3 regions of the Streptomyces sp. FIT100 genome follow, and region 3 is predicted to be linked to each of the others. Evidence: riboswitches for the same ligand, from Rfam matches in the RefSeq annotation. Region 3 holds a riboswitch; each other region holds the start of a gene.
What was found. A riboswitch is a leader RNA that binds a small molecule or an ion and turns the genes downstream of it on or off. The one in region 3 is predicted to bind thiamine pyrophosphate.
Positions count from the first base shown of each region.

Region 1: linked by a shared signal. The riboswitch ahead of thiO (glycine oxidase ThiO) and the one ahead of KK483_RS26360 (thiamine ABC transporter substrate binding subunit) in region 3 are both predicted to bind thiamine pyrophosphate.
Region 2: linked by a shared signal. The riboswitch ahead of thiC (phosphomethylpyrimidine synthase ThiC) and the one ahead of KK483_RS26360 (thiamine ABC transporter substrate binding subunit) in region 3 are both predicted to bind thiamine pyrophosphate.

Region 1 is NZ_CP075715.1:1,921,443-1,924,686, forward strand. It holds gene KK483_RS08320 (NAD(P)/FAD-dependent oxidoreductase) at 1-1,240, opposite strand, end outside; gene KK483_RS08325 (hypothetical protein) at 1,269-1,574, opposite strand; TPP riboswitch at 1,689-1,802, shown strand; gene thiO (glycine oxidase ThiO) at 1,800-3,095, shown strand; gene thiS (sulfur carrier protein ThiS) at 3,092-3,244, shown strand, end outside.
Region 2 is NZ_CP075715.1:3,914,745-3,917,988, forward strand. It holds gene KK483_RS17565 (hypothetical protein) at 1-120, shown strand, start outside; gene thiC (phosphomethylpyrimidine synthase ThiC) at 263-2,041, opposite strand; TPP riboswitch at 2,034-2,166, opposite strand; gene KK483_RS17575 (YibE/F family protein) at 2,238-3,244, shown strand, end outside.
Region 3 is NZ_CP075715.1:5,822,479-5,825,722, reverse strand. It holds gene KK483_RS26365 (iron ABC transporter permease) at 1-185, opposite strand, end outside; gene KK483_RS26360 (thiamine ABC transporter substrate binding subunit) at 239-1,366, opposite strand; TPP riboswitch at 1,449-1,559, opposite strand; gene rlmN (23S rRNA (adenine(2503)-C(2))-methyltransferase RlmN) at 1,590-2,696, opposite strand; gene KK483_RS26350 (DUF6233 domain-containing protein) at 2,849-3,193, shown strand.

The DNA.
Region 1 (3,244 bases), 3.9 Mb from region 3:
CCGCCTTCAGGGGGACCGACGGGTCCGCGGCGCGTTCCGGGTCGAGCCGGGCGCCGGCCTCGATGAGCTTGCGCCCCTGGGCCAGGTCCCGGGGCCTGCCGACGGCCAGCAGCGCGACCAGCACCCCGTCGCGCAGCCACAGGACCGACCAGCCGGAGCCGGCCGCCGGGTCGCCGCGCCGCACGAGCGTCCCGGCGCCCTCGTGGTGGCCCGCGTACTGCACGAAGCGGCCGAACTGCTCGGACCAGAAGTACGGCACCGGGTCGTAGACCGCTGGGACGGCGGGCGGCTGTCCGGCCTCGCCCGCGACGACGTCCGCGGCGACGGTGCGCGGGCCCTGGAGCGCGTTGTCCCAGTGGTGCACGAGGAGCCGTTCCCCGTAGCGGCGGGAGGGGAAGGAGGCGCAGTCCCCGACCGCGTACACATCGGGCAGCGAGGTGCGCAGCCGCTCGTCCGCGGTGATGGAGCCGTCGGGGCCGAGGACGATGTCCGAGCCGGCGAGCCAGCCCGTGGCGGGGCGCGCGCCGATGCCGACGACGACGGCCCCGGCGCGCAGCCTGCGCCCGTCCGCCAGGACGACCGTGCCGGGCTCGGCGCCCGCGACGCGGGCGTTGGTGAGGAGCCGGGCGCCGGACTCGGCGTACCAGTCGGCCATCGGCGCGGCGACCTCGGCGGGCAGGGCGCCCGCCAGCGGGCGGTCGGCGGCCTCGACGACGGTGACCTCGCAGCCGGCCTCGCGGGCGGCCGTGGCGAACTCCGCGCCGATCCAGCCGGCGCCCACGACCACGATGTCGTGCTTGTTCTCGAGCACCGGACGCAGCCGCTCCGCGTCGTCGAGCGTGCGCAGCAGATGGACGCCCGGGACGCCCTCGGTGCCGGGGAGCGCGATGGGCTCCGCGCCGGTGGCGATGACGAGGACGTCATACGGAACGGGCCCGTCCGGCGTGTCGAGCTCATGGGCGCCGGGACGCACCCCGCTGACCTCGCGGCCGAGCTGGAGGTCGACCGCCAGCGCCTCGAAGTCGACGTCGAGGGCGGAGCCCTCCGCGGTGCCGAGCAGGACGGCCTTGGAGAGCGGCGGCCGGTCGTACGGCTGGTGCGGCTCGGCGCCGATCAGGGTGACGGTGCCGGTGAAGCCCTGTTCGCGCAGGGCGACGGCGGTCTGTACGCCGGCCATGCCCGCGCCGACGATGACGACCCTGCTGCGGCCGTGGCCGCTCGGCGTTGTCTGCTCGCTCACGCGGCCACCCTAACCACGTGATGATCCGTCAGGAAGGCAGCTGTTCGACCACGCTCGTGCCGCGGCCCGCCTGCGACTCCCATTCCCAGGTCTCCTCCAGCCGCACCCGCCCGTCGGGCAGCTCGGTGACGGTGGAGACGCAGTGGCCGGAAGAAGTCGTTCCGTCCTGCTTCAGCTGGACGTAGCGGAAGTCGGTCCTGTCGCCGTCGCGCGTGCCGACGAGATACCCGCGGACCACGTCGCCGCCCGCGTAGTCGGCCCAGATCCGGCCGCCCTCCTCGTGGTACGCGAACCGGGTGCGCGTACCGACCTGGCCTGGCGCCTGGTCGGCCACCGGGGCGATGGGGGTCCCCCCAGCCGAAGGCGAGGGGGAAAGTCCGTCGGCGAGCGGGCCACAGCGCGGGCTCCCTTACTGCGAGTTGGGGGCGGGGGTTAGGCTGGCCACCGTACTGCTACTCGCGGGAGCCCGGACGCAGCGGGCTGAGAGGGAGGCTGGAGCGGCCTCCGACCGTACGAACCTGATCCGGGTCATGCCGGCGAAGGGAGGGGCTGAGCGCCCATGCATTCACGTACGTCAACGGAGTCACGTGCGCCTTCAGGGCCGTCGTCCTCACGACCGTCCCCACGTTCGTCGTCCTCAGGGCCGTCGCCCTCGGGGCCGTCGTCCTCAGGGCGGTCGTCCTCAGGACCGTCGTCGGACGTCCTCGTCATCGGAGGCGGCATCATCGGCCTCGTCACGGCCTGGCGGGCGGCCCGGCGCGGGCTGAGCGTGGCGCTCGCCGACCCCGCGCCGGGCGGCGGGGCCGCACAGGTGGCGGCGGGCATGCTGGCCGCCGTCACGGAGCTCCACTACGGCGAGGAGACGCTCCTCGCCCTCAATCTCGCCTCCGTGCGCCGCTACCCCGAGTTCGTCGCCGAGCTGGAGGAGGCGAGCGGCCTGGAGACGGGCTACCGCCGCTGCGGCACCCTCGCCGTCGCGCTCGACACGGACGACCGGGCGGCCCTGCGCGAGCTGCACGCGCTCCAGAGCCGCTGCGGGCTGGACTCGGAGTGGCTCACGGGCCGGGAGTGCCGGCGCCTGGAGCCGATGCTCGCGCCCGGTGTGCGGGGCGGGCTGCGGGTGGACGGCGACCACCAGATCGATCCGCGACGGCTGGCGACGGCGCTGGTCGTGGCCTGCGAGCGGGCCGGCGTGGTCTTCCACCGCGACTGGGCGGAGAGGCTGTCGGTGGTACGGGACCGGGCGGCCGGGGCCGTGCTCGCCGGGGGCCGTGAGGTGGCGGCCGAGCAGGTGGTGCTCGCCGGCGGCAGCCTGAGCGGCCGGCTGCACGGTGTACCGGAGCAGGTACTTCCGCCGGTACGCCCGGTGAAGGGGCAGGTGCTGCGGCTGACGGTGCCCGCGCAGTACGCCCCCTTCCTGTCACGGACGGTGCGGGCCGTGGTGCGCGGCAGCCACGTCTATCTCGTGCCGCGCGAGAGCGGGGAGCTGGTCGTGGGCGCGACGAGCGAGGAGCTCGGCTGGGACACGACGGTCACGGCGGGCGGCGTCTACCAGCTGCTGCGTGACGCGCACGAGCTGGTGCCGGGCCTCACCGAGCTGCCGCTGACCGAGACGGGGGCCGGGCTGCGGCCCGCGTCACCGGACAACGCCCCGCTGCTCGGGCCTACGGAGCTGCCCGGACTGCTGCTGGCCACCGGGCACTACCGCAACGGCGTCCTGCTCACCCCGGTGACCGGCGAGGTGATGGCGGACCTCCTGGCCACCGGCGAGGTACCGGACGAGGCCCGCCCCTTCGCCCCCGGCCGCTTCTCCTCCCGCCATTTCTCCGCCGCACGCCAGGAGGTGTCCGCATGACGGTGTCCGTGAACGACGGGGTGACCGTGTCCGTGAACGGAGAGCCGCGTGACGTCGCGGCGGGTACGACGCTGGACGCGCTGGTCGCGACGCTGACCGGGGCCCCGTCCGGGGTGGCGGCCGCGCTGAACGAGACGGTGGTCCCGCGA
Region 2 (3,244 bases), 1.9 Mb from region 3:
TACAGCGGACCCGACTTCTCCAGCCCCAGCGAGGGGTCCTCGACCACTTCCCGCCCGACGTTCACCAGCCCGGACTTCACCAGCCCGGACTTCGGCCCTCCGGAACACCAGCCGGAATAGCCGACAGCAGCGGGGGCCACCGGGGACCGTCGGCTCTCGCCATGGTCGCCTCAGTCCCTGCCGCTGTCGGCGGCGGCGCTACCGCCGTCGAGCGGTGGAGACCCGGACGGGGCCTCCACCGCGCACACGGACCGGCGCCGGTTCAGTCCGCGATCGGCAGGTACACCCGGCTCCCGGCCGCCGCGAACTCGGCGGACTTCTCCGCCATGCCCGCCTCGATCTCGTCGGCCTTCAGCTCGCCGCCGTGCTCGCGCCTGATGTCCTGCGAGATCTTCATCGAGCAGAACTTCGGCCCGCACATGGAACAGAAATGCGCGGTCTTGGCCGGCTCCGCCGGCAGTGTCTCGTCGTGGAACTCCCGTGCCGTGTCCGGGTCGAGGGCCAGATTGAACTGGTCCTCCCAGCGGAACTCGAAGCGCGCGTCGGAGAGGGCGTCGTCCCACTCCTGCGCGCCCGGGTGCCCCTTGGCAAGATCGGCGGCATGAGCCGCGATCTTGTAGGTGATGACGCCGGTCTTGACGTCGTCCCGGTTCGGCAGGCCCAGATGCTCCTTGGGCGTGACGTAGCAGAGCATCGCCGTGCCCCACCAGGCGATCATGGCGGCGCCGATGCCGCTGGTGATGTGGTCGTACGCGGGAGCCACATCGGTCGTCAGGGGCCCCAGGGTGTAGAAGGGAGCCTCCTCGCAGATCTCCTGCTGGAGGTCGATGTTCTCCTTGATCTTGTGCATCGGGACGTGCCCCGGGCCCTCGATCATCGTCTGCACGTTGTGGCGCTTGGCGATCGTGTTGAGCTCCCCGAGGGTCCTCAACTCGGCGAACTGCGCCTCGTCGTTGGCGTCCGCGATCGAGCCGGGCCGCAGGCCGTCGCCGAGCGAGTACGTGACGTCGTACGCCGCGAGGATCTCGCAGAGCTCCTCGAAGTTCTCGTACAGGAACGACTCCTTGTGGTGCGCGAGGCACCACGCGGCCATGATCGAGCCGCCGCGCGAGACGATGCCGGTCTTGCGGCGGGCGGTCAGCGGCACGTACCGCAGCAGCACGCCCGCGTGGACCGTCATGTAGTCGACGCCCTGCTCCGCCTGCTCGATGACGGTGTCCTTGTAGATCTCCCAGCTCAGCTCCTCGGCGCTGCCGTCGACCTTCTCCAGCGCCTGGTAGAGCGGGACGGTGCCGATCGGCACGGGGGAGTTGCGCAGCACCCACTCGCGGGTGGTGTGGATATTGCGGCCGGTGGAGAGGTCCATGACCGTGTCCGCGCCCCAGCGGGTCGCCCAGGTCATCTTCTCCACCTCCTCCTCGATGGAGGAGGTCACGGCGGAGTTGCCGATGTTGGCGTTGACCTTCACCAGGAACCGCTTGCCGATGATCATCGGCTCGGTCTCCGGGTGGTTGACGTTCGCCGGAAGGACCGCCCGCCCGGCGGCGATCTCCTCGCGCACGACCTCGGGCGAGACGTTCTCCCGGATCGCCACGTACTCCATCTCCGGCGTGACCTCGCCACGGCGGGCGTACGCCAGCTGCGTCACGGCCTGTCCCTCGCGGCCCCGGCGGGGCTGGCGCGGGCGGCCGGGGAAGACCGCGTCGAGGTTGCGCAGCCCGCCGCGCGGCGAGGTGTGCTTGATGCCGTCGTCCTCGGGGCGGACGGGACGGCCGGCGTACTCCTCGGTGTCGCCGCGACCGATGATCCAGTTCTCCCGCAGCGGCGACAGCCCGCGGCGGACGTCGGTCCCGACGTTCGGATCGGTGTACGGCCCGGACGTGTCGTACAGGGTCACGTCCTTGCCGTTGGTGAGGTGCACTTGGCGGACGGGCACCCGGATGTCGGGGCGCGAGCCCTCGACGTATCCCTTGTGCCAGCCGATGGACTTCCCGGCCTCGGACGAACTGGAGGCAGGCGTGCGCGTGTCCGATGTGGTCATGAGACCTACTCCCTACGCCGGCATTACCCGGTAACAGGTTCGGCGGTCGGCGCAGCTTTCCCGTACGGATGTACGGAGGTCAGCGCCCTCTCAGCCCGGTGCTCCGAGCTCCCGCGTGTGCAAAGGTCCCACCACGCTAGCGCCATATCGGGCGTGCTGAACAGTGGGCCCCTTCCGTTCTTGCGATGATCGGTCGGTGACTTCCTCGCAGCAGAGCCCCGAACCGGACGGCCGCAGGCCCGGCAGCACGGACGGCCGGGCGGACGACCGGGCCGCCGACCGCTCCGGCATCCACGACCACGGCCATGCGCACGGTCATGGCCCGGCCGCGCCCGTCTCCCGCCACCTCCAGCGGGTCATCGCCGCGGTGCTGATTCCTTTCGCCACCGCCGTGGCGGTGGGGCTCGTCGTCCTCTGGCCGGGCGGCGCACCGGGCCACGAGCGCACGGGTGTCGGCTTCGACCGGCAGACCGAGTCGGCGAAGGTGGTGGAGGTCGAGCAGGTCCCCTGCGAGGACGTGAACGCCGGGCAGGTGCCCCCGACCGGCGACACCTCGACGCCCGAGGGCCGGGAAGCGGTCAATTCCCAGCAGGGCACGTGCGGGAAGGCGACCGTCGAGGTCACGAGCGGCAAGGACGCGGGCCGTACGTTCACCGAGATCGTGCAGCCGGACTCGACGCGCCAACTGCACGAGGGCCAGGGCGTCGTGGTGGCGTACGCGCCCGACGCACCGCGCGATCTGCAGTACTCGGTCGCCGACGTGGACCGGCAGTTCCCGATGACGCTGCTCGCCGGGATCTTCGCCATCGTGGTCGTCGCGGTGGGGCGGATGCGCGGGGTCATGGCACTGATCGCGCTGGTCATCAGCTTCGCCGTCCTGACGCTGTTCATCCTGCCGGCGATCCTGCAGGGCTCGAATCCACTGATCGTGGCCGTCGTCGGGGCGAGCGCGATCATGCTCATCGCCCTGTACATGTGCCACGGCCTGTCCGCCCGTACGTCGGTCGCGGTGATCGGCACACTGATCTCGCTGCTGCTGATCGGGCTGCTCGGCTCGCTCTTCATCGGCTGGGCGGCGCTGAGCGGGAACACGGACGACAACACCGGTCTGATCCACGGCCTCTACCCGGGCATCGACATGTCCGGTCTGCTTCTTGCGGGCGTGATCATCGGTTCGCTCGGTGTGCTCGACGATGTGACGGT
Region 3 (3,244 bases):
GTGAGCCCGGTGGACGCGAGCGCCTGCCAGAGGGTGAACCAGAGGACGTCCACGATCTCCGGCCGGGTCAGCACCTCGCCGATGCGGCCGAACCGCCAGGCCCCGTCCGCCGTGAACCCGCGGCCGACGATCGCGGTCACGGGGTAGGCGAAGAAGACCGCGAAGAACGCGGCGGGCACGGCCATCAGGGCGAGCCGTGCCGCGTTCCCGCGGAGTGTCCTGCCCGCTTCGGTCGCTTCTACTTCAGGACGAGCGAGGACCACGACTGGATCCACTGGTCACGGCTGTCGGCGATCTTCTCGGGCGCCATGGTCTGCGGCTTGTCGACCACGGCACCGAACTCGGTGAAGAGCGCGGGCACCTCGGCGTCGTTCACCACCGGGTTCACGAACATCTGGAGCGGCATGTCCTCCTGGAACTTCTTGCTGATCAGGAAGTCCAGCAGGGCCTTGCCCCCGGCCTCGTTCCTCGCGCCCTTCAGCAGGCCCGCGGCCTCGGTCTGGCGGAAGCAGGTGCCGGTCGCGACCCCGGTCGGCGCCTCCTTGGGCTGCGGCTTCGCGAACAGCACCTCGACGGGCGGGCTGGAGGCGTACGAGACGACGAGCGGCCGGTCGCCCTTGGCGGCCTTGCCGCCCGCCGAGCCGGAGAACTCCTGGTTGTAGGCGAGCTCCCAGCTGTCGACGACCTTGACGCCGTTGGCCTTCAGCTTCTTCCAGTAGTCCTGCCAGCCCTCGTCGCCGTAGGCGGCGGCGGTGCCGAGGAGGAAGCCGAGGCCGGGCGAGGAGCGCTCGGCGTTCTCGACGACGAGGAGGTCCTTGTAGGCGGGCTTCGCCAGGTCGTCGAGGGTCACCGGCGGGGCCAGCTTCTTGTCGGCGAAGTACTTCTTGTCGTAGTTGACGCAGATGTCGCCGGTGTCGACGGGCGTGACCCGGTGCCGGCCCTTGTCGAGCTGGGCGCTCTCGGGGACCCGGTCCAGGCCCTTGGCCTCGTACGGCGTGAAGAGACCGTTGTCGAGGGCGCGGGAGAGGGTGGTGTTGTCGACGCCGAAGAAGACGTCGCCCTGCGGGGAGCCCTTGGTGAGGATCTCCTTGTTGAGCGCCTCGACGGCGTCACCGCTCTTCAGCACCTTGACCGTGTAGCCGGTCTGCTCGGTGAACTCCTTGAGCACCGCCGGAGTGGCGTTGAAGGAGTCGTGGCTGACAAGCGTCACGGTCTTGGAGCCCTTGCCGGAACCGGAACCGGAGGCGGCGTCGTCGGACGCGCCCCCGCAGGCCGCGAGGGCGCTGACGCCCAGGGCCGCGGCGAGCGCCGTTGCGGCGAGCCGCTTGGTGTTCCTGGTGGTGCTCGTGGTGCTCGTGGTGCTCACTGAGATGTCCTCCTGGGGGTGGCCAGGAAGAGACGCGGCCCTGCCCGGGTCCCGCGTTCGGGATCCGGGCAGGGCGCAACAGCTTGAGTAACGTCCGAACTTCCTACCCCGAATGACCGGGGCGAGGTTCAGAGGGTCTGCGGTCTGACGGTCACCGCACTCTCAGCGCTGTGGCGCTCCCCTGTCGGATTATGAGAATTGTTCGACTCAGATTACACGGGGGTCAACGCTCGGAAGCGGCGAGCTGTCCGCACGCTCCGTCGATCTCCTGCCCCCGGGTGTCCCGGACCGTCACCGGCACGCCGTGGGCGGCGATGGCCTCGACGAACGCCTTCTCGTCCTCGGGGCGCGAGGCCGTCCACTTCGAGCCCGGCGTCGGGTTGAGCGGGATCAGGTTGACATGGACCCGCTTGCCCTTGAGGAGCCGACCGAGTAGATCACCGCGCCACGCCTGGTCGTTGATGTCGCGGATGAGCGCGTACTCGATGGAGATCCGGCGGCCGGACTTCTCCGCGTACTCCCAGGCGGCGTCCAGCACCTCCCGGACCTTCCAGCGCGTGTTCACGGGCACGAGGGTGTCGCGGAGCTCATCGTCGGGGGCGTGCAGCGAGACGGCGAGACGGCACTTGAAGCCCTCGTCTGCGAAGCGCAGCATGGCCGGGACGAGGCCGACGGTGGAGACGGTGATCCCGCGCTGCGAGATGCCGAGCCCGTCCGGCTCGGGGTCGGTGAGCCGGCGGATGGCGCCGACGACCCGCTTGTAGTTGGCGAGCGGCTCGCCCATGCCCATGAAGACGATGTTGCTGAGCCGGGCGGGGCCGCCCGGGACCTCGCCGTCACGCAGGGCCCGCATGCCGTCCACGATCTGGTGCACGATCTCGGCGGTCGACAGGTTCCGGTCGAGCCCGGCCTGGCCGGTGGCGCAGAACGGGCAGTTCATGCCGCAGCCGGCCTGCGAGGAGATGCACATCGTGACCCGGTCCGGGTAGCGCATCAGCACCGACTCGACCAGCGTCCCGTCGTGCAGCCGCCACAGCGTCTTGCGGGTGGTGTCGTCGTCGCAGGAGATGTGCCGGACGACGGACATCAGATCGGGCAGCAGCTCCGACGCGAGCCGCTCGCGCGCGGCGGCGGGGATGTCGGTCCACTGGGCGGGGTCGTGGGCGTACCGCGCGAAGTAGTGCTGCGACAGCTGCTTGGCGCGGAACGGCTTCTCGCCGATCGCGGCGACGACCTCCTTGCGCTCGGCGGGCGTGAGGTCGGCGAGGTGCCGCGGGGGCTTCTTGGCTCCGCGCGGGGCGACGAAAGTGAGTTCTCCGGGCTTGGGCATGGTGCATCCAGTGTCGCAGACGGAATCCGGTGGCCCGGTGGCGTCGGTCGGACGGCCCGGCTCGGCGGGCGTTGTCGCCGTCCGGCGCTTCGACGAGCGCCCCGCTCGGGCGGGCTGTCACTGGGGGCCACCTGGCACCTAGAATCGAACCCGTGTCCGAAAAAGTGTCGCGTCTGGAGCGTCTGCACAGTGTCCGTGAATGGCTCGTCCGGCAGCTGTGCCGCACCGACGAGACCGTCGCGGAGCTGGAGCGGAAGGAGGCGGCGGCGGCCGTACGGGCGTCGCGAGCGCTGCCCTCACCCGAGCCCGGCTGGAAGCTCTCGGTGCGACGGGCGGGCGGCGGGCCCGCGCCGGACCCCGTCCACGGGAACGACTGCGGTATGGCCGGCACGTCCACGAAGGTCCTGACCCGCGAGCAGGCCCTCCGCGCCCTCACCGAGGACGGCGTCGCCGCCTGCCCGTACTGCCGCCCCGACAATGACCTGGGTGTGCTGTGAACCACGAAGCACCGCGGCCGGGGGGCACGGGCACCGCGCCGGTCTTCGTAC